4 regions of the Paenibacillus kyungheensis genome follow, and region 1 is predicted to be linked to each of the others. Evidence: riboswitches for the same ligand, from Rfam matches in the RefSeq annotation. Region 1 holds a riboswitch; each other region holds the start of a gene.
What was found. A riboswitch is a leader RNA that binds a small molecule or an ion and turns the genes downstream of it on or off. The one in region 1 is predicted to bind cyclic di-AMP.
Positions count from the first base shown of each region.

Region 1 (5,484 bases):
CGTACGTTGTGCGGAGCTACTTCTTCGCGTACATTTTCACTGATTGAATGAACAGCAAATTTGGTTCCACCATAAGCGACATGATCGGCAAATGTTTTTTTACCTGCAATCGAGCTGATATTGATAATAGTACCTGACTTTTGCTCAATCATTGATGGAAGTACAGCTTGCATCCCATTCAGAAGTCCAATGACATTGGTATTATACATCTCTTGCCATTCTGCTGGATCTTGAGTCGTAATATCACCAAGCAACATTCGACCTGCATTATTTACAATCCCTTTGACCGGACCGAAATGTTCTTCTGCTTCTGCAATCGCTTGATCCAGAGCAGGTCGATCTGTAATATCAATAATCGCTTTCATCACCTGACGACCAGCAAATGCTTTTAATCGATCTTCACGACGAGAAAGTAACAATACATTATGTCCTTTAGCGATAAAAAGTTTGGCAGTAGCTTCTCCTATACTTGACGACGCGCCTGTAATCACAACAAATCCTGTTTTCATAATTCAATAAACTCCTTTATTGATATGAGATAGTGGAAGGGAACAACTTCACATTATCATGTCTAGGTAAGGAGCACAGTGAGAAAGATTATAGTTAACAACATTTTTGAATATAAATTTTTGATAATCAAAATATATTCCAATTGATACCCCTGATCGCATAGCAAATTACCTGCAACCCCTTGATAGATGAAGGGATTGCAGGCTAGTAATGAATATATGATCGACAGTCGCTATATTACACCGAATGAGGTTCCAATACCAATTCATCAATCAACTTGCCTTTGAATACTTTCAGATATTGATATTGCCCGTCGATACATAATTTGAGCAATCCATTATCGAAGTCTGTATGCATATCTTTGAAAAAGATACCTTCTGTAATGATCGGTCGACCATGCGTCTCATACGCAATTTCGTATCCGCGCGAAGTCTGAATCACGTCTACATCTACGCCTTGTTCATGGGTTTCTTCGAGATGGGCTTGCATACGCTGTACCGCTACAATATGTAGATCGATCGCTCCCAGCTTTTCCAGTAGATCGTTTACGATCGAACCTTTTATAATTTCTTGCCAGCGAGTCTGAGCCGATTGTCCAATAATAAGTTGCGTAATATCGTGTTGTTGAGCGGTAGAAGTAATAATATCAGCCGCTTCTTGTCCGTTACTTTCTAAAAGCACAAAATGACCGCCAGCTTCTTCTGTTAATTTACGCCATAACGCTACATAGTTCTCTTGTTGTTGATCCATTTCATCGAGAGGTTGATCGATTACACTTAATACACAAAGTGGAGACTGAATAAGTTGAGATAAATGAATACCACGCCTGATCAATCGTTCTCCATTGGGTCCATAATACACACAGACCATAATCTTTTCAGAATTCAAGCTAGATACACTCCTTTATTGAGGTAGTTATGATCCATTAACCATAATTATTTAAAAGGAATAATAAGCGATTGTATAATCTAACAAAAAAGCATGATTCACCAGTATATCAGAAGATGCCCATACATCGGGCGGATCTTGTAGACGATTGCATAGATCAGTTAAAGCCTCTACCATCACCTGACTACGCACATCTCCCCAGCTAGCATGATGTTGAGCGATATGAGATTGTGCTTGCTGTAGCGAGCATTTTTTCAGCGTAGAGAATACCCGGCACCATTTCACCAGGTCTAAATGTTGAACCTGATCGGTAAACGAATATTCCGCCCAACCGGTAATCCCATGACTTGCTATTTTTAACAGCCCACAATGCAGATACCCATCCATATCAGGTAACGCAAGCAGATGATTATCATACTGGAACACTTCAATCGAATGAATATGATGTGTAGCCAGATCCACCGTGGATACAGTATTGCTAGCAGGCGCTATCGGCGAAATTAAACTCATCTCAAATCTACACTCCTTCAAATAAAATCGCTATCTCTATACATAGTAAAACCAGATAAATCAGTAACCGGCACACTTTTTTGATGTCAGATATTGTTAGCAATCATAGTACCGTTAAGGGTAGAAGTAAAATCAAATCTAAGCTTTTAATAGGCTTTATATGCTTGAAAATAACGATGTAATCGGATTCATTGGTCTCAATCACGTTCTAATGGCTATCATGCTTGCTGATACAACCGTTTATATAAATACTGCGCAAACAGCAGAAAAAGAAGGATGGAATGATGAAAATAAGAGCATACTGCTCAAAAGATAAAGGAATTGATTCAAATTCACTCCTTATGAAGAGTCAGACTGCTTTACAAACGAAAAAGGCGGGCGTATGATTTCATTCAAGTTCATTACAGCTTAATGGCTGAAAGGCTAAATCTAGACCTTTCAGAAAGCGGGGGAACCATACGAATAGACAGGGTATTAGAGATCTATTCAGGGGTGAATCAGAGACGACAGCTCAGGTTGATCTATCTGTAGGGAGACTCTTACTTCCGAATCCGTCAGCTAACCTCGTAAGCTGCAATAAGAGAGACGACAACAGTCATCTATGCCATATCAGGGGCTTTTTTGCTCCTGTCTTAGAAGCTGATGAAGAGGTCCTCTTCTAACGGCTTTTTTTTGTTGTCTACAATGAGTGGAGGAGCGCGAACACGCATGGAGTACGAACAGGAATTTGTACTGGTATCGCCTGCTACAGTAGCAGGGGAGCAATTTATTCAATTACTCAAAGTTAAAAAAATACCGTTTGCTATTATAGTGAACAGTCAGGCAGATCAGCTTCGATTTGAAAAGATAGGTATTGAGCATATTCTAGTAATAGATACTCAGCGACAAGACTTATGGCGTATCCCGCAATTGAATATTGGCAAAATCTATTTATTTGAACGTAGTCTACCGTTATGTTGTCGTTATATCCAGATCTGTCGTGCATGGACATCTGATAAGCTATATGTCATTACAGAAGGCAGCCAATCACGCTTAATTTATCGTGGTTTGGGTGCAGATTATATTATTCATACCAATGGAAGTAGCGCTTCGTTTTTATTATAAAAAAAGACTGCTGATCCAACGATCATTTTATTTTGCAATTTGTCGGTGATATCTTGATAATAAAGAAGATAGAGAACCAAGATGATGCGCAGAATGGAGATGATCGTTGTGATCGGTAAAACAGCACTCGTCGCTGGAGCAACAGGTCTTGTGGGCAAAAAGTTGTTGCGTCAGTTATTAGATAGCACAGAATATACACGAGTGATTGCTCTTGTCCGTGAACCTGTGCAACAACTACAACATCTGAAGTTGCAACAGATCGTAGTGGATTATCGTAGATTAGAAGATTATCGAGCAGAGATGAAAGCAGATGATGTCTTTTGCTGTCTCGGTACAACGATTAAGCAAGCAGGAACGCAAGCGCAGATGATCGAGATTGATGTATTGTATCCGGTGTCTGTCGCTATGGTGGCGTACAAACAAGGAGCCAAGCAGTTTATCGTGATCAGCTCGATGGGCGCTGATCCCAAATCCAGTATTTTTTATACACGTACCAAAGGAGATATGGAGCAACGGTTACAACAAGTTGGTTATTCTTCATTATCGATTGTTCGTCCATCCTTATTGCTAGGCAAACGCAAAAATAGCCGCGCAGGAGAGCAATTCGGTGCTGTAGTCTCTCAAGCACTATCATTTCTAATGATAGGTCCTCTTCGCAAATATCGAGGTATCGAAGCAAGTGACGTTGCACGAGCGATGTATCGGATCGCTCAGACCTCCAAGTCAGGTACTCACATATATATGTCAGATCAATTGCAACGAATCGCAGACGAGTCCCAGAGTCGCTCCGCTTCAATGAGCAAATCAGCGAGATCGTAGTAGGTTATAGTTCAATTTTTAATTATAGAAATGGAGAATAGCAATATGCCTCAGTTAGAACCAAAGCAAGCCGCTTCAATTATCGAAAAATGGATTGCTTTTTACGATATGGATAATGCCAAAGCATGGGATAAAGACGATTATCCTTTTATCCAATCTTCTTGCAAAGTGATGCGCAGTGCTATTCAAGCATTACGTGGAAAAGCACCTGCACCTAATGAACGTCGCAAAATCGTGGCTGGACTTGAAGATTGGTTAGATGATTCATTTATGGACGATCCGAATGAATGGGAAAAAGAAAATAAAGCATTTGTGCAAGAAGCATTAGAAGCGATTCAATTTACAATTCAATTTCTACAAAAATAATGAATAACAGGCAGGAGTGCTCTATGCCAGACGGGTATATTCCACTGTGCAGTCGTGTAATTGGCGATTTTTATATTGCATTTGAACCGCACTCCCATAGTCTAAATATCTATATGCACAGACCAGAACCAGCGCTCGAAGGGTCTACAGATAGTTCTACGATTGTATCGGATGATCAATCTACCATTTCGCCTGCTTCGATGTTGTTGATCGGGTATCTCAAGGTCACATATTCACAAGCTGCTAAGCCTACCGAGTCAGAAGATGATCCTTCTGAGAAAGGGTGCGGGCTGGATGCGGTCTATATCAGTGATTTTCAAATCTATTTCAATTATCAAGATCTCAAATTAGCTGTACCTGTAATTACGCTGTTGCGAGATACATTATCGGCTGAAGGATATCGTCTACTGGCTGCGCATATTTTCAAAAATGAACGCTCTTATGCCAAATTACATCATACGTATATCGAGCGGTGCGGAGCCACGATACGGCGTGAATATAGCGATTATGTCATTATAGAATGGAAATGGAATCCGGCAGATGATGCAGATAGGAGAATAAGATGAATCACGATACGAACAACCATATTCAGGTAACTCTGTGCCGGGAAGAAGAAGCACATATCATATGCAATATGTATCCATATTACTTGTACGATCTGTCAGAGATATGGGAGCGTCAGCCGAATTCACAAGGCATATTTGATGAAGAACAATATGCTACGCTTCACCAGCAAAGCGATGCGTTTCTGATCTGGTGGCGACATCCAGGGGTTCTATATCCGTGGATTATTCGTGTGAACGGCGTGCCTGCTGGATTTGCTTTGATAGCGACTCCTCCTTATATCCCTGATGGTTCTCAAGCGCAATATTACTTAAACGAGTTTTTTGTTATGCGTCCATTTCGTGGACAAGGAGTCGCTCAGCAAGCAGCTATTCACGTATTTGACCAATATCGAGGCGATTGGGAACTACAGACCAATGCATCCTCACGAAATCATCATACTCAATCGTTCTGGAACAATATATTGTCACAATATACAAAGGATCAGTACAGTAAGCGCGAAATAACAGATGAAGATCAGCAACAATTGCTTTCGTATTGCTTTAATAATCAGCAAAAAAACGAATAATCATGATTTTTTTCAGTTTGTTACTTTCTTTTCATGGACAATATATAACGTTTTGTGTAACATAGGCATAATTCACTTTATTAATAAGGAGTATACCTATGGCACAAAAAGAAGGTTCAGATTCAGCAAGTACAGGCAGTGGTAAGATCGAACGG
Region 1 is NZ_CP117416.1:5,040,864-5,046,347, reverse strand. It holds gene PQ456_RS21900 (SDR family oxidoreductase) at 1-509, opposite strand, end outside; gene PQ456_RS21895 (universal stress protein) at 748-1,398, opposite strand; gene PQ456_RS21890 (hypothetical protein) at 1,450-1,908, opposite strand; cyclic di-AMP (ydaO/yuaA leader) riboswitch at 2,320-2,496, shown strand; gene PQ456_RS21885 (hypothetical protein) at 2,617-3,012, shown strand; gene PQ456_RS21880 (oxidoreductase) at 3,094-3,831, shown strand; gene PQ456_RS21875 (hypothetical protein) at 3,877-4,197, shown strand; gene PQ456_RS21870 (hypothetical protein) at 4,221-4,763, shown strand; gene PQ456_RS21865 (GNAT family N-acetyltransferase) at 4,760-5,329, shown strand; gene PQ456_RS21860 (sodium-dependent transporter) at 5,428-5,484, shown strand, end outside.

Region 2 (5,484 bases), 250 kb from region 1:
GATGTGGATCGTATTTTGCGGATGCTTCGTCCTCATAATGGTAGAGTAGTGGTTAAAGAATCTGGGATGCATGCGATTGAAGATTATTTGATGGCACGTTATCAAATGTACTGGCAAGTGTACTTTCATCCTGTAACTCGAAGTTCGGATATTGTTTTGCGACAGATTTTCCGCCGGGCTAAAGAATTGTTCGATCAAGGATTTGCATTTAAATTTTTACCGTACCCGTTACCTGCTTTATTTGAAGGAAATATTCAAGTACATGATTATTTATTGCTAGATGAAGCATTAGTACAGACAGCTTTTATGCAGTGGACACGAGAAGATGATGAAATTCTTGCAGATGTGTGTCATCGCTTTATGCAACGTAGACTGTATAAATATGTAGAGACCGATTTAATTGATTTGGAAACGATCGATAGTATTCGAAATGAATTTGCTAGAGTGGGATTGCATCCTCAATATGATCTGGAAATCGATTTTCCAACTGATCTTCCTTATGATGTATTTCGTCCGGGCGATCCTAAAAAGGAAAAACAAATTCTACTATTAGATCGTCAAAATCGTATTCAAGAAATTTCAGAAGTATCGGATATTGTACGTTCAATCAGCGGTATTCATCGTGGTCGATATCATCTCTACTATCCGCAGGATAAATTGGAAAAAGTCATTCATCAGTTATCAGAAGAAGTAGCAGCAATATTTGAAAATAAAATCAATCCACCTCAAATGGAATTTGAAATCTAAAATAAAAGAAAAAAGTGTGTAAAACAGAGAAGGAGCGAGAAAAATATATGTTATTTGATACACATACTCACTTGGATTCGATTGAATTTGCCGATGATCGTAAAGAAGTCATTGAACGTGCTTATGCACAGGGTGTAACACGTATGATCAATGTTGGCTTCAACCGCGAAACGATTCCAACCACAATGGAATTGGTAGAAAGTTACGAATTTATATATGCAGCGATAGGTTGGCATCCTGTAGATGCGATTCATATGCAACCTGGTGATCTCGAATGGATCGAATCGTTATGCAAACATGAGAAAGTAGTTGCTATCGGTGAGATTGGTCTTGATTATCACTGGGATACTTCTCCAAAAGAAGTGCAACACAAAGTATTACGTGAACAAATTGGTCTGGCACGCTCCATTCATATGCCGATTGTGATTCATAATCGTGATGCACACGAAGATATTGTAAAGATTTTACGTGAAGAAAATGCACATGAAGTCGGAGGAGTGATGCACTCTTTTTCAGGTAGCTGGGAAACAGCCAAAATGTGTCTTGATATGGGCTTCCATTTATCGTTTGGAGGACCGATTACATTCAAAAATGCGAAGCAACCTAAAGAGGTGTTACAAAAGGTTCCGATGGACCGTCTTTTACTTGAAACAGATTCCCCATTTTTGACACCACATCCTTATCGTGGAAAACGAAATGAGTCCGGTTATGTGACACTTGTAGCAGAAGCGGCAGCAGCGCTAAAAGGGGTATCACTGGAAGAAATTAGTACAATTACAACTAAAAATGCACTGGAACGATTTGGCATTCGATGAAAAACAGAGTAAATCACGCAAAAAACATCGTTAAACGGATATATGAATAAATTATCATCAAAAAATCGAAGAATATGACAACTTTTTAACCATTTATTCAGAAAAACGTGCTTGCTCGTCGCTTTACATGAGGGTTGGGTTCGGGATATTATTTCATCAGTGATTTAATCTTGCTGTTATCACGCAAGATTCCATGATTCGGTCTCGCTGAGTTTCCTGCATAGGAAAACGGGGGAACCAACATATGTCTTCAAGCCATTATTATCAGAATACCGAAGTCATTATGTATGATTCCTTTTACAGGGTCTATGGGGTGAATTGGAGGTACTCGCGCCATGAGCGGAGGAGCCTTCAAAGGGCAAGCAATACAATGTGTCCGAATCCGACAGCTAACCCCGTAAGCGATGCAGAGGCAACCTCGTATTTTCTAACGTTTTCCGAACTGTATTCAAATACGTCGGAAGCCAAGGAAAAGTTGCTCTTGCTCTTTTCCAGAGGCTTCTTTTGTTTTGGGCAAAAGGAAAAGGTATAGAGATACGATATTTGAAGCTTGATCTTTCAGATATTAGGTATGTCCCTTAGACTGACCATGGCGCAGGCATTTTTGAACATCACGAAAGATTATCACACAGATTCGATAATCTTATGCTTACGATCAGCCTGTGAAAATTCTGTTATATAGTCGCGTCATATACAATTACGTCACAGCTAGACGGCGAGACTATGAAGGAGGACGGAAGAAGTGGCAATTGCTCCTTTCGAAAAAACCCATGGTTCGCGCTCATCCAGCATGTCTTATGCGCTGAGTTGGAAGCAACAAAATCTACGCTATGTATTGTGGGCTGCATTATTGGTTATCGCTCTTGCAGCGATGCTATTGTCCCTACTTTATAATCAAGCGGGTAAAAATATTTCTGTTGTCATTGACGGCAAAGCACAAACCGTGGAAACACGTAAATTGATGCTTTCTCAACTGCTTGATGAAAATCAAATTAAAGTGGCACCACAAGATAAAGTGTCAATGCCGATGAATGGCGCACTTCAAGATGGCGATAAAGTTTACATTAACCATGCGGTTGCAGTAAACATTACGGCAGATGGTGGTACGAAGAAAATCTATACCACCTCTAAGACAGTTGGTAACACATTGGAGCAAGCTGGATTAACATTGTCAGGTCAAGATCAACTTACACCAGCAATGGAATCTTCAGTTCATGACAATATGGATATCAAGATTGTTCGCACCAAATCGTTTGTAGCGAAAAAAGTTGTAAAGATTCCTTATCAAACTGTTAAAAAAACCGATGCTTCTATGGTTGAAGGTAAAACAAAGTTAGTACAAAGTGGTCAAACAGGTAAAGTGGTTCAATACATCGAGAAAGTATACGAAGATGGAGAATTCGTCTCTAAACGTATGGTTGATAAAAAAACAACCGCAAAAGTGCAAGATAAGATTGTAGCAATAGGTACCAAAAAAGAAGAGCCTAAGCTTCTTGCAGCTGCATCATCTAGTGGAGGTTCCAGTAATAGTACTTCCAAAGCAGGTGTAGATTTTTCTTATGCGAAAGTACTGAACAATGTATCTCTTACTGCTTATTCGTCTCAAGAACCTGGTCTAGGTACAGTGACTGCTTCTGGAGCACGTGTAACAGAAGGTCGTACGATTGCAGTCGATACGAGTGTCATTCCTATGGGATGGTGGGTATACATTGAAGGCATTGGCTTCCGCCGTGCTGAAGATACCGGTAGTGCTATTAACGGTAATAAAATCGACGTATATATAGACAGCTTGAGCCAAGCGAGAGCATTTGGACGTAAATCCGGTTACACTGTATATGTAATTGGTCCGGTTAAACCCTAGTCAGGGTGTTGATTGGGATAACGCCATTGCTTAAGCCCAGTCATCTGTTATATGATATAAATAATATTAACCATGAGCGTGAATAAGGAAAACAAAAAGAAGAGGAATATTCCTCTTCTTTTTGTTCTGTTAAGATCAATTTATAGTGAATAGATAGAGGTCATTATTTACAGAGTGAAGGGAAGCGTACAATCAACGTGATTAAAGAAGTGATTGTGGTGGAAGGTAGAGACGATACAGTAGCGATTAAACGAGCTGTAGACGCGGATACGATCGAAACTGGTGGTTCAGCGATTGGAGCTCATGTTATTCGTCGGGTGAAGTTAGCTCAAGAACGCCGCGGTGTGATCATATTAACAGATCCTGATTTTGCTGGTGAACGGATACGTAAGATCGTCGCGCAGAAAGTACCTGGTTGTAAACATGCTTTTATTCCTGAAAGCGAAGCTACGCTCAAAGGTGATATCGGTGTTGAGAATGCTTCGCCTGAAGCGATTCGTGAAGCACTTGCACGTGTACATTCTGAAATGCCAGAAGCAGAGATTTTGATCGATTGGGAAGACTTGATTATGACAGGACTGGTAATGCAGCCAGATGCAGCAGAGCGAAGAATGAAAATGGGCAACTTGTTAGGGATAGGGTATGGCAACGGAAAACAGTTCCATAAGCGTTTGCGCATTTTTGGAATAAGCCGTGAAGAATTTGCAGCAGCACTTTCACAAATGGAAGCGGAGGAAGAACAATAATATGGATGAACGACTAGATATAGCGACACCCAAACGCACCAAAGAAATTATAAATAAGTATGGATTTTCATTTAAAAAAAGTCTCGGTCAGAACTTTTTGATCGATTCGAATATTTTGAACAAAATTGTAGAAGCTGCCGAGTTAACACCTGAAAATGGAGCTTTAGAGATTGGACCGGGGATAGGCGCATTGACCGAACGATTAGCCCAAGAAGCGGGTGCAGTAACAGCGGTTGAGATTGACCGTCGCTTAATTCCAATTTTGAAAGAAGTGCTAGAACCTTATCCACATGCTAAAGTACGTCATGATGATGTGCTTAAAGTCGACTTACATCAATTGTTTCGTGAAGATTTTAGTGAAGTTGAAAAAGTAAGTGTAGTTGCTAACTTACCGTACTATGTCACGACACCGATTGTTATGAAGCTGTTGGAAGAACGCCTTCCTTTGGATAATATTGTAGTGATGATCCAAAAAGAAGTCGCTCAGCGCATGGCAGCTCCTCCTGGAGGCAAAGACTACGGAAGTCTGAGTATTGCTGTGCAATATTATTGCGTGCCTGAATTGATCTGTATTGTGCCTAAAACAGTATTTATCCCACAGCCTAATGTAGAATCTGCTGTGATTCGCTTAAAACTGCGTGATCGTCCGGCAGTAGAAGTCGAAGATGAAGCTTACTTTTTTGAATTGATGCAATCTTGTTTTGTACAACGTCGTAAAACGATTGCCAATAACTTGCGCAGTCGCTACTTTGAAGGTGGAGATCGTACGCAATTAGAGCAGCTTTTGGCAGAAGCAGGAATTGAACCTTCTAGACGCGGAGAAACACTTAGTTTGCAAGAATATGCGACTTTGAGCAGTGTATTTTTGAAAGCAGGTATCCGCTAAAAAAATTCGTTGACAAGATAAATTTAATACTGCTATAATTTAATGTTCATTTGACAAACCATCTTTTCTTTGATATAATGAGGAGGGAAAGAGGTGGTTGTAGTCAATGGCTAACAATGCGCTTTTGGAAATCAAACGTAGTCTTGATGCTCATGTAGGGCACAAAATTACGTTACGTGCTAATGGTGGTCGTAAGAAGACCATCGAACGAACCGGAGTTTTGGAAGAGACCTACCCTTCTGTTTTTATTGTCAAGCTCGCTGAAGAGCATCAGACATTTGAACGTGTGTCTTACAGCTATGCCGATATATTAACAGATTCTGTGGAAGTCACCGTCTGTGATGACGATTGTCAGACACGAATCGAATATGTTGGGAATTGAATAACTGTTTTATCATAAGACAGTCTTTATCTCCTTTCGGGGTAGAG
Region 2 is NZ_CP117416.1:25,395-30,878, forward strand. It holds gene PQ456_RS00110 (HD domain-containing protein) at 1-747, shown strand, start outside; gene PQ456_RS00115 (TatD family hydrolase) at 795-1,562, shown strand; cyclic di-AMP (ydaO/yuaA leader) riboswitch at 1,758-1,981, shown strand; gene PQ456_RS00120 (resuscitation-promoting factor) at 2,305-3,423, shown strand; gene rnmV (ribonuclease M5) at 3,621-4,169, shown strand; gene rsmA (16S rRNA (adenine(1518)-N(6)/adenine(1519)-N(6))-dimethyltransferase RsmA) at 4,171-5,055, shown strand; gene veg (biofilm formation stimulator Veg) at 5,162-5,437, shown strand.
Region 2: it holds a riboswitch for cyclic di-AMP, as region 1 does, so the genes downstream of both, PQ456_RS00120 (resuscitation-promoting factor) here and PQ456_RS21885 (hypothetical protein) in region 1, are expected to answer to the same signal.

Region 3 (5,484 bases), 310 kb from region 1:
AAGTGAACCCAAACCAAGTATTAGACCAATAATTGTTGAAATTTGCATAATACACCTCGTCCGTGAGTATATAGTTTATCTCTCTCATCATCCACTTCCATGTAATGATGTGTTTTCCAAAAACATCTGATACTCTTTTATCGACAAGATATGCTGCATTGTTAAGAGTTTTTTAGTGTATATTTGCGTTATAATGTAAATAAGTTGGGAATTGTAACAATATCGACAGATCGGGAGGTTGAGTATGGGCGTTAAGCATGGAAGAGATTATGAAGAGATATTGAGTGATTTAACATCAGCAGTAGCCATGATTCCAGACAGTTATTTGTTTTTTGATATGGAACCTCAAGAGTGGGAAGTGCTTGCTGAAGGTGAACGAAATGAAGTAAATGAAGCGTTGGCAGAAGACTTATTTTTTGCGCTCGGCTCACAATCTATGATCCACGTAGGTAGTGGGGTAGTCATCTATGATGCAGACACACATCGCATTGATATTTTGATTGGCAAAGAAGAAATGACATTTGTGACCTTGATCTAACAAAAGATTAATAAAATACGTATATAGCAAAAGCACAGAGCAGATGAACTAGAAGATCATCTAAGCTGTGCTTTTTGTTTGTTTATATATCAAGATAACGTGCATCAGTAGGTGCTTGATAGACCATGCAGTAAAAAGGCTTCATACCATCAGGCGTTCTACGCTCATACATATCTGTAATATAAAAGCCTGCTTTTTGATACGTACGGATAGCCCGCTGATTCCAGGTCAACACTTCCAGATCGATTTCGGCTGTCGCGTTACGGTTTTGAGCCGTTTTTACAATAGCTTCTACAAAAGCTTCTCCATAACCATGACCACAAAGATCAGGACGCATACCAATCCCTAAGCGTATCGTATCTCCTAATGGAAAAAGTTGAGCAAATCCGGCTAACTGTTCTGTCTGATCCAATACCGATACATACTGTTGTTGCCGAATCTCAGGATCACCGAACTCAATCCCTAATTCTTTCATTTGATCCCAGGGCATCCAGCCGTAGATATTATAAGGAGGATCATATATCCATGTACATACTTGGGCAGCATGTTGTTCTGTCAAAGGAATCGTATGAAAAATAGAATGTGACAGTGAGCTCATGACATAACCTCCTCTGACTGTACTTTATATATACCATAAAAAAAACTTAAAAAATTTGCAATATCCTGTTTACCATAATTACGAGTAGGTTAATAATAAGTAGACATAATTATAAAGAACAATTGATATAAATTTATTATTTTATGTAACCTATTGGATGTTTAATACGTCTTACTTATATAGGAACATAAAAAAACCACTAAAGATTCTGGCGGGAATCTTCAATGGTTTATAGGTTCATTTATATGAGTTGTAAATACGATGATTAATTGTCAGTTGCGAAGGTGTTATATGTGGAATCGCTCATAACACGTTTAGCACCAACGTAACGATTTTGATAGTAATCCATGCTCAAACTGTCAATTCTCACACCTTTGGAAGTAGAAGCGTGTGCGAAGTTACCATTTCCTACATAAACCGCTACATGTGAAACGCCAGCCCCAGTAGTATTGAAAAATAACAGATCTCCAGCAATTAAATCACTTTTTGATACAGGCTCGCCTACTTGATATTGAGAGCTAGATTGGCGAGGAAGATCAATGTTCATTTTGCTGAATACATATTGTGTAAATCCCGAGCAGTCAAAACCGCTAAAAGATGTTCCACCAATACGATAAGGTGTTCCAATAGCTCCATCGATAACTTGATCCATTTTAGAATCTGCATGCGCACTTGTTACTCCAAGTGACGTAAATGCAATAGCAAGTCCCATTACTGCGGCTGTTAGTTTCTTTTTCATGTTCAAAATCAATTGTCCCCTTCCAATTGCCTACGAGGTTAGCTTAAGGATTCGGTAGAAGGTATTCCCCTATGATCCCTCCGAAACAAGATCAATTCACCCAAAACGGTTCCCCCGTTTCCCGGTACCACGGAATTTGGCTCAAAGCTTGGTGTGTACCGTACACGGATCATTACGACAAAACGACAAAATTTTCAGTTGCTATAAAGGTTACAGCATTTAGTTTTAAAGTTTACAAAGTTGTTACTAAAATCTCACTGGATTTATTCTACCAGAGGTTTTTTACTTTGGCAAACGTTTATTCATCTGTTTTTAAGATTTACTTTTGTATTTTAGTGTTAAATCTCTGTGAAAGCCTATGGTTATCGTCTTTTTAAAAGTTAAAAAATTTTAATCTTTTGCTCATATAGTGACTTTTGATGAAGAATTGTGATCACTATATATACTTTATTCGGTTCATCCATCTCAATAATGAACGTTTTTTTCCTTTTTTTATGAAAATTGATGACAATAATCGACTTTATTGGCTTTTAAGGCAATATTCGATACAATATGAATAATAAATCGAACCATAAATCTATGTATAATAACCTTATTTATACTGACCCCACAAAGGAGTATTTGAACGATATGGATGAAAATCAACCAAGTAAAAAGTCGATGTCACTTAATATTGTAAGTAGTAGTGCAAAAAGCAGTAAACACAAAGGTTTTGGAGCAGGAGCGATTAACCTCAATAATGTGTCCCCTATCATTATAGACCATGGCGAAGCAAAAATCGATGTTGGCGCAATGCACGCCAAAAGTAAAGTAGAAAAAGGGATCAAATTTACGACTAACCGCGAAGAAGTAAATGGTGGTCGTCAAGTATGGTTAGTATGGGTAGCAGTCGATAAATTAGCTGAAGGTGTCAATTATGCTGGCGCTACAGCTTGCGAAATGTGGATTAACGAAGAAGAGAAAAAAGGCTGGAAAATCCTCGCAGAGCATGTGAACAAATTGGATTATGCTATCAAGCGTCGCATTATGTTAGAAGGTTTGGGAAGCGAAGAAAAAGCTGCCCTTAAAAAATTATTGGTTGCTCATAACGAAGAATGGTGGAACCAATCTTCTGAAGAGTTTAAAACAGCATTAGAAGGTTAATAATACTTTATATAGTCTACTATTTACACAAAAGACCGACGACCCTCAGATCGTCGGTCTTTTATTATTCGTAGTGTTTTGAAGCATTCTCCAAATATGTAGCTTCTATAGAAGAATTATATTTTAAAAGCAATTATTCAGGATTCAAAATAGTAGGATTATCTTTATTTATATCATATAATAACAAGTAAAATATGGTAAAAAAGGTTGTGAATACAATGCGTCTTTTTCTGCCCTTACCGAAATTGGAAATTTGCTTTCTTCTATCGATAAAGCCTTGCTATAATTAAGATAAAGTTATCATCGTAAGAAGCTGTCCCTTGCTTGACTAAAATATTCTACAGATGGAGGGAACACTACATGCAAAAAAGTGAAGCTGCTTATATTAGTACATTAAAACAGCCAATTAGTACAGGTATCCCGGGACTGGATGATATTTTATGTGGAGGCATACCGCCAGGAGGCGTCGTGATTCTGGAAGGCGAACCAGGCACAGGAAAAACTACAATAGGCATGCAATTTTTGGTTGAAGGTGCTATTAAACATAATGAACCGGGGATATACATTACATTTGAAGAACTTCCTGAACAAATTTACGATGATATGGAACGGTTCGGTTGGAATTTGAAAGAATTGGAACGGCGTAACTTATTACGTGTGATCTGTATAGAACCCGAGATTTTATTAGAACAAATGCTTGAACCCAATGGTCTTTTTGAACATATGATCAAAGAAATTGGTTGTAAACGCGTAGTTATGGATAGTATTAGTTTATTTCGCTTACTCAGTAGTGAACAAGAAGCCAGGACAAATGTTTATACCATTCGTAACATTATGCGCAAGCATGCTTTAACTTCTTTTTTTATAAGAGAATATTCAGAAGTAGAAGGGATGAATATTCCTTTCGAGAATTATATCTGTGATGGGATTATCAGACTTTCGTTAAAGCCTTTAATGGAAAAGTATCGTAAGCGTACTATTGAAGTGCTTAAAATGCGTGGTACCCGAATTTTGGAAGGTGAACATACGTATAAATTTATCGAAGATGGAGTATATATCATTCCTTCGTTATCCATGGCAGAAGATAAAATATTGGTACAGGAAACTGAAGTGCTATCCACAGGTATTGATTCATTAGATGATCTGTTGATGGGTGGTATTCCTAAAGGCAGTGTCTTTATGATCGATACGAATAGTAAAGCCAACTATAGATATCTACTTTCTTCTATTTATGCACAACGTATCAAAGACGATGATTGTACCGTAACGATGATGTCTGGTAATACCACTTTAGATATGTTTGCCGATACGATCGATTTGTTTGGAGTGTCTTTGCGTCAGGCTGCCGATGAAGGGAAAGCTCATTTTATTGAGCACTATAAGCGTGCTGTAGACAGTGGATTAGAAAAAGCGCTTATTCGTGTAGATGATGTAGAGAATGATGAATATGCTAATACGTTAAATGAAAAGCTTTCTCCTATTTTTGAATGTGAAGAGCTTTGTGATAAGCGTTGGTTCATTTATTATGATCTAAATACAATTATTTCAGAACGTGGCAAAGATTTCGTTGTGAAATACTTCTCAGAAGAAATTTCACTTTGGCGGGCGTTAGGTATTACTGTAATGGCGCATTGTAATTTTAGTGAAATTGGAACAGAGACAGCTTCATTTTTGGAACGTACTTGTAATGGAGTAATCAGAACATGGGTTGATGGTAATTATCAGTATTTACAAGTAACTAAATCACCAAGCGGAAGAGTGTCAGCACCACACATCGTAGCTAATATTTCAGAAACACCATTTGTCCGGCTGGTATAAGGAGGGATTAAGCTTTTATGGTATCAGAAAGCGATGTAATCACATTACAGATGGAATGTACCTTATTTTTTGAAAATAATCCTTATGCATTAGAAACCAGTACGGGCATGTCCAAACGACTTGGACGCAATGCGCATTTAATTGAACGTGCGCTTGATCGTTTGACTGAATTATCGATTTTAGAAAAAAATGGTCAGGGTACGCGTGCTATTTATCGTTATAAAACGCCTTATATTCAAACAGAAGTGGACATGAATGCTTATGATTGAAAGCTATTTTATAAATGATAACTTGGACAGCTGTCAGGAACTCCAAAATGTATATGCAGAACTTACAGGTTTATTTATTTTTATCACAAATCATGAAGGGCATTTGTTAAGCACGCCTTCAGATGCTGAAATCGCTAATTTGTTCATCACGTATCCCAAAGAACTTGAAAGTATGTTAAAAACAGAAATCGATAAGTTGAAAAGGCTTCGAGTTACTGCTTTGTCTGATCAATGGATACCTGGGATCAAGTGGATTATTTCACCTGTTAGTATCGATCAGCAACCGATTGAGATGTATATCTGGGCAGGCATTATTATTCAAGAAAATACCAGACAAAACATTATCGATCATGTGAATTACAATAGCCCGGATTTGAAA
Region 3 is NZ_CP117416.1:87,620-93,103, forward strand. It holds gene motA (flagellar motor stator protein MotA) at 1-48, opposite strand, end outside; gene PQ456_RS00390 (hypothetical protein) at 245-538, shown strand; gene PQ456_RS00395 (GNAT family N-acetyltransferase) at 621-1,136, opposite strand; gene PQ456_RS00400 (C40 family peptidase) at 1,402-1,875, opposite strand; cyclic di-AMP (ydaO/yuaA leader) riboswitch at 1,888-2,027, opposite strand; gene PQ456_RS00405 (YwhD family protein) at 2,506-3,018, shown strand; gene PQ456_RS00410 (ATPase domain-containing protein) at 3,379-4,836, shown strand; gene PQ456_RS00415 (hypothetical protein) at 4,854-5,105, shown strand; gene PQ456_RS00420 (LuxR C-terminal-related transcriptional regulator) at 5,092-5,484, shown strand, end outside.
Region 3: it holds a riboswitch for cyclic di-AMP, as region 1 does, so the genes downstream of both, PQ456_RS00400 (C40 family peptidase) here and PQ456_RS21885 (hypothetical protein) in region 1, are expected to answer to the same signal.

Region 4 (5,484 bases), 2.5 Mb from region 1:
CTGAGATGCCGTTACAAGAATGGTTCCAACAATTAGATCAAGACTGGCAAGAGCGTATTATCAACAAATCAAATACGGTCGAAGAGTTTATCCATGCTCATCAAATCTTTTTGATTCGTGAACAGCTTACAGATATTACACCACTTGAACGTTGTCATGAAGTACGTGAATTAATTTTAAGTGTAAATGAGATTCAAGATATTCGACCGCTTGCAAATTGTCGAGAACTCAAAAAATTATATCTTGTTCGCAATCCGATTCGTGATCTTACGCCATTACGTGGATTGCCTTATTTGCAAATTGTTAATTTAGAAGGGACGTTGATTGAAGATTTAGATCCTTTAGCCACGTTACCGCATCTATGTAATCTGGATTGTACCGATACACGTATTCAAGATTATGCGCCTTTGGCGAAGATGCAACAGTTAACGACTCTGGCTCTTTCTTCACCTTCCCGGGAAGCTATAGAAGCTTTATCTTCTATTTCAGGACTACGGGAATTGAAAGTTTGTTCGCCTGGTGCATGGACAGCGGAAGATTGGCAACAGATCAGTCAGTCTTTATCTTTGCGCAAACTGCATATTGAAGATGCTTATTTTGCCGATATGAGTTGTCTACAAGCATGTGAACAGTTAGAAATGTTAACGATTCATGATACTCGTATTTCCGATATTTCAGCGATTGCCGATCTACCTAATCTGAAGCAATTGGAATTGAATAGTGGCTGTCAAATTAGCAATATTGAAACGATCTCCAAATCGGTGTCTTTAGAGCAATTTAGCGGGTCATTTGCTCAATTTCAATTACTCAAAAACTCTTTCGCTCAATATGTAAAATTCCACAAAATTGTAGGCGAAATGACAGATGAAGAAGAAGAAATCTGGCACAGTCATATACGTTAATACGATACTTTACTTATATCTAATCAGTCCCAAAGACTCTGTATAGCTCAAAAGCGACAGAGTCTTTTTTTGTTTTTTTATTATTTTTTACCTAAAATGATAAAAATGTAGTTGACTATCAATTTTCTAATTAGGTATAATTTACTAATAAATAACATATATTTGAAAAAGGAGTGGTATTTTGAAAACAAAAGTAATAGGTATTACGGCGTTGCTTGTGACATTAGGCATAAGTTGGGGTGGTATCCATACTCAGGCGCAGACTTTAACAGTACATAAAGAATTGGGTAACCCTACCCCTTTGGTTCAGTCTGTTGCGCCAAACAAGGAATTGACCAGCTCTAAAGATTATTTTGCTACAAAGAAAAAGGAATTGCCTCAGTCTATTACTTTGCCATCTTCTACTATTCAGCGGAGTACAATAGCAGCAGATACGTATGGAACAAACACAACACCTGATCAAGCATTATTGATTCAGACAGGACAAGCGTATCAAGGTTATATCGCTACAGAAGGGGAGAGTCGTTGGTTTTATACACAAGTGACGAGTCCTGCCAAATTAACTTCTTTTTTAAGTGTAGTCAATTCTGCCGCTATTGATTATGATCTTTCACTGTATTACTTAAATGAAGACACATCCCAGGTTCAACAAGTAGCTTTTTCTACCAAAGGGCCCACTCAATATGAACAGCTTAGTCATATTGCCAAAGCAGGCTATTATTTTATTAGAGTAAGTTCTTATCAAGGGGCAGATACAACTAATCCATTTACAGTATTTGCTGTAACATCGGATACGTATGATGCTAATGAACCTGATGATAATCCATGGTTAGCCAAAGATCGCGGAGCTGCTCCTTTTGTCAGTACACAGAATATTGATAACAGCTTTGATGAAGATTGGACAAAAGTCACTTTGACAGCTCAGTCTAAGATGAATTTGCGTTTAGACAACACATCGACGTATGGAACATATCAGTTACAGCTATTTAATGCTAATCTAGTGAGTCAAGGAACACTTGCCCAGAATACCAATGGTCAAGTTACATTACCTGCGGGCACTTATTATATTCAAGTATTAGCACCTTCGACATTCGATCTCACTAAACCATACAAATTATCTGTTAATTATCAGACAGCAGATGTCTCAAGAGTGACTGTTAGTGATATCACTACAGATGGTGGTCTCTATGGATTTATTGATTATGGACAAGGTAAAAAGTGGCGTGTGAAAAGCAATATTGTGATTACCGGTCGTGCATTTGATGCAACAGGTACTCCTGTAGGGAATGCCATAGTAACTACCAATATCACGACTATTTTAAATGGCAAAGTGATTTCTGGAACAGCTACTACGGATGGGTATGGTAATTTTACAATGCCTGTTTATATTAATAACCCGGGTGTAGGACAATATACATTCCAATCATCTCGGTACAGACATTACTATGATGTAGTCAGAATCCAATTTTTCAACAATGGAAAACAACTTAATTCAGACATCAGCACGTTGTACCATTTTGCTTATGAGATTTATACAGGTTGACATAACAAGGCAAAATGATAGGATATTGCGTAACAAATGACATAATCGTTTTCAGAATTTACTGCAAAACAATGATCAATATCATGTAACTAAAATAAAAAAGTAGATAAACGATGAAAAAGAGAGAAAATAGGAGCCTGAGACAGATAACTTTTCAATAGTTATCTGAAAATGAAAGCTGTGATGATTCACAGCTTTTTTTGCGTCTTTTCTCAGCTTTACAGTTGACAAGGACAGGCGTATTATTCATTGCAGGCAGTTGATGAATACGATTCAGCAACTGATATAAATGAAGTTTCCAATGTTTGTTGATCGCTGAGTTTTCGGTATTAACCGAAAAACGGGGGAACCAAATTGCGATTTCACAAAACGGTGTGAGAGCCGGAATGTGAATCGTTGGGGTGAATCTGCATACTGACTTAACCATGGTATAGTCAGACAATGCAGTAGGGCGACTCTCACCGCCCGAATCCGACAGCTAACCTCGTAAGCGTGGATTAGGAGAGAAGTGTGAAGCTTGTGCCGATCTGACACAGTGTAATACGACTCTGTGTTTTTTGATATGTTAACAATGTCACAACGCTTAATTTTCATATGCATATGAAAAGCGGGGGAACCAACCGTTGATGAAGATAACTGATACGAAGAGTCAGTTACTACACAACATGGGGTGAATTCCGGTATCTACCGGAACGGGCGATCTTCCAGCCCGAATCCGACAGCTAACTCCGTAAGCGTATAGGGGAGAACTCCTAACCAGCAACTCGGCAGGTACACGATAAGTGTGCGTGTTTGTAGAGGCCTGGGGAAAAGTTCTGCTTTTCTCCAGGCTTCTTTTTTTATGCCTTTTTTAGCAAATGATTACTTACAAAATGAATGCAGGGAGTCTTACACACATGATGGATATACTGATGATTGGTTTAATGGTGATCATGACTTTAGGGTTGAGCGGGTTGCTGCAATGGGCATCTGTAGCTATCGGAGAAAGAAGGAATGAGCGATGACTTGGCTGCTGTGGATTATTATTGGTGGATTAACAATCTATCTATGTTATGCATTGATTTATCCAGAAAAATTCTAATGGGTCAGGGGAGAACATCGTGAGTATCTTTTCATATATCGGAATTGCAGTCACTATTATCATCGCTATACTTATTGCTCGGCCAACCGGACATTATATTGCTTATGCTTTTGAAAATAAACCCAATCGCTTGGATCGTTGGTTTTATCCGATAGAGAAATGGATTTACAGGTTCGGCGGTATCAAAAATGAAAATCAAACATGGAAGCAGTATGCAGGAGCGGTTCTGATCAGTAATTCAGTGATCTTGCTGATTACGTACATGATCTTTCGTTTCCAACATATTTTACCAATGAATCCAGCAGGAATTACCAATATGAGTCCTGATCTGGCATTTAATACAGCGATTAGTTTTATTACAAATACCAATTTACAGCATTATAGCGGAGAAAGCGGATTGTCTTTATTCTCACAGATGACAGCGATCATCTTTATGATGTTTGTATCGCCGGCGACAGGGATTGCAGTCGCTATTGCATTTATTAGAGGGATCACAGGTAAGCCACTTGGCAATTTCTTTACAGATCTCGTACGAGCAATCACACGAATCTTGTTACCATTAGCATTTGTGATGGCAATTGTATTTGTAGGATTAGGTGTACCGCAGACATTGCATACTTTAATCACTGCGCAGACGTTACAAGGAACAGAGCAACAGATTGGTACCGGCCCTATAGGATCATTTCTAGCGATCAAAGAATTAGGTAACAATGGTGGCGGATATTTTGGAGCCAACTCTGCTCATCCTTTTGAAAATCCGGGCGGATTCAGTAATATGTTACAGATGTTAATGATGTTACTTGTGCCGATGTCACTTCCATTTACGTATGGTAAAATGGTCGGCAACTCCAAACAAGGTAGAGTATTATTTGTATCAATGGTGATGATGTTTGTCGTCATGCTTAGTGTATCTCTTGTCAGTGAATCTCAAGGGAACCCATTGATTAATCAATTAGGTATTCAACATCAGTCTGGATCGATGGAAGGGAAAGAAGTACGGTTAGGCGAAGCACAATCTTCATTCTACTCTGTCGTCACAACCGCTTCAGAGACAGGTGCTGTCAATAACATGCATGACACGTTAACACCTATTGGCGGATTGATTTCACTTGGGAATATGATGCTTAATACGGTATTTGGCGGTTCTGGTGTAGGGTTATTAAATATTCTAATGTATGCCATTATTGCTGTGTTCTTATCCGGTCTAATGGTTGGACGAACACCTGAATTTCTCGGTCGCAAAATTGAAGGTAAAGAAATGAAGCTGATTGCAGTCACCTTGCTGATTCAACCTTTATTGGTATTAGCGCCGACAGCAATAGCTGTGATGACACAATCCGATACGATTTCTAATCCGGGTTATCATGGATTAACACAAGCGCTGTATGAATTTACTTCATCAGCTGCGAATAACGGATCAGGATTTGAAGGATTAGGCGATAATACACCGTTTTGGAATATTATGACCGGTGTTGTGATGTTTATCAGTCGTTATTTCTCAATGGTAACGTTGTTAGCTGTTGCAGGGTCATTAATGGCGAAAAAACCTGTTCCAGAAACAAGCGGAACATTGCGTACAGATCAAGCATTGTTCGGCGGTATGTTTATTATTTCTGTTATTTTAGTCGGTGCGCTTACGTTTTTCCCGGCAGTTGTACTTGGGCCGATTGCAGAAATGCTAACGTTGTAAAAAGAAACAGATACACTCATCTCATGATGTAAGATGAGAAAAATAAATGATTGTTACACAATGAGTTATAGATAGAATTCGAATATATAGCATTTATACAGATAAGTGCTAAGTGGAGGAACAATGTAATGAAAAGTAAATCATCAATGATGAGCCGGGACTTGATCTCCAAAGCGTTACAACAATCTGTGATCAAATTAAATCCTAAACTGATGGCACGCAATCCAGTAATGTTTGTAGTTGAAGTCGGTTTAATTATCAGTTTATT
Region 4 is NZ_CP117416.1:2,312,556-2,318,039, forward strand. It holds gene PQ456_RS10255 (SMI1/KNR4 family protein) at 1-902, shown strand, start outside; gene PQ456_RS10260 (carboxypeptidase regulatory-like domain-containing protein) at 1,084-2,445, shown strand; cyclic di-AMP (ydaO/yuaA leader) riboswitch at 2,749-2,953, shown strand; cyclic di-AMP (ydaO/yuaA leader) riboswitch at 3,016-3,197, shown strand; gene kdpF (K(+)-transporting ATPase subunit F) at 3,446-3,526, shown strand; gene kdpA (potassium-transporting ATPase subunit KdpA) at 3,546-5,216, shown strand; gene kdpB (potassium-transporting ATPase subunit KdpB) at 5,345-5,484, shown strand, end outside.
Region 4: it holds a riboswitch for cyclic di-AMP, as region 1 does, so the genes downstream of both, kdpF (K(+)-transporting ATPase subunit F) here and PQ456_RS21885 (hypothetical protein) in region 1, are expected to answer to the same signal.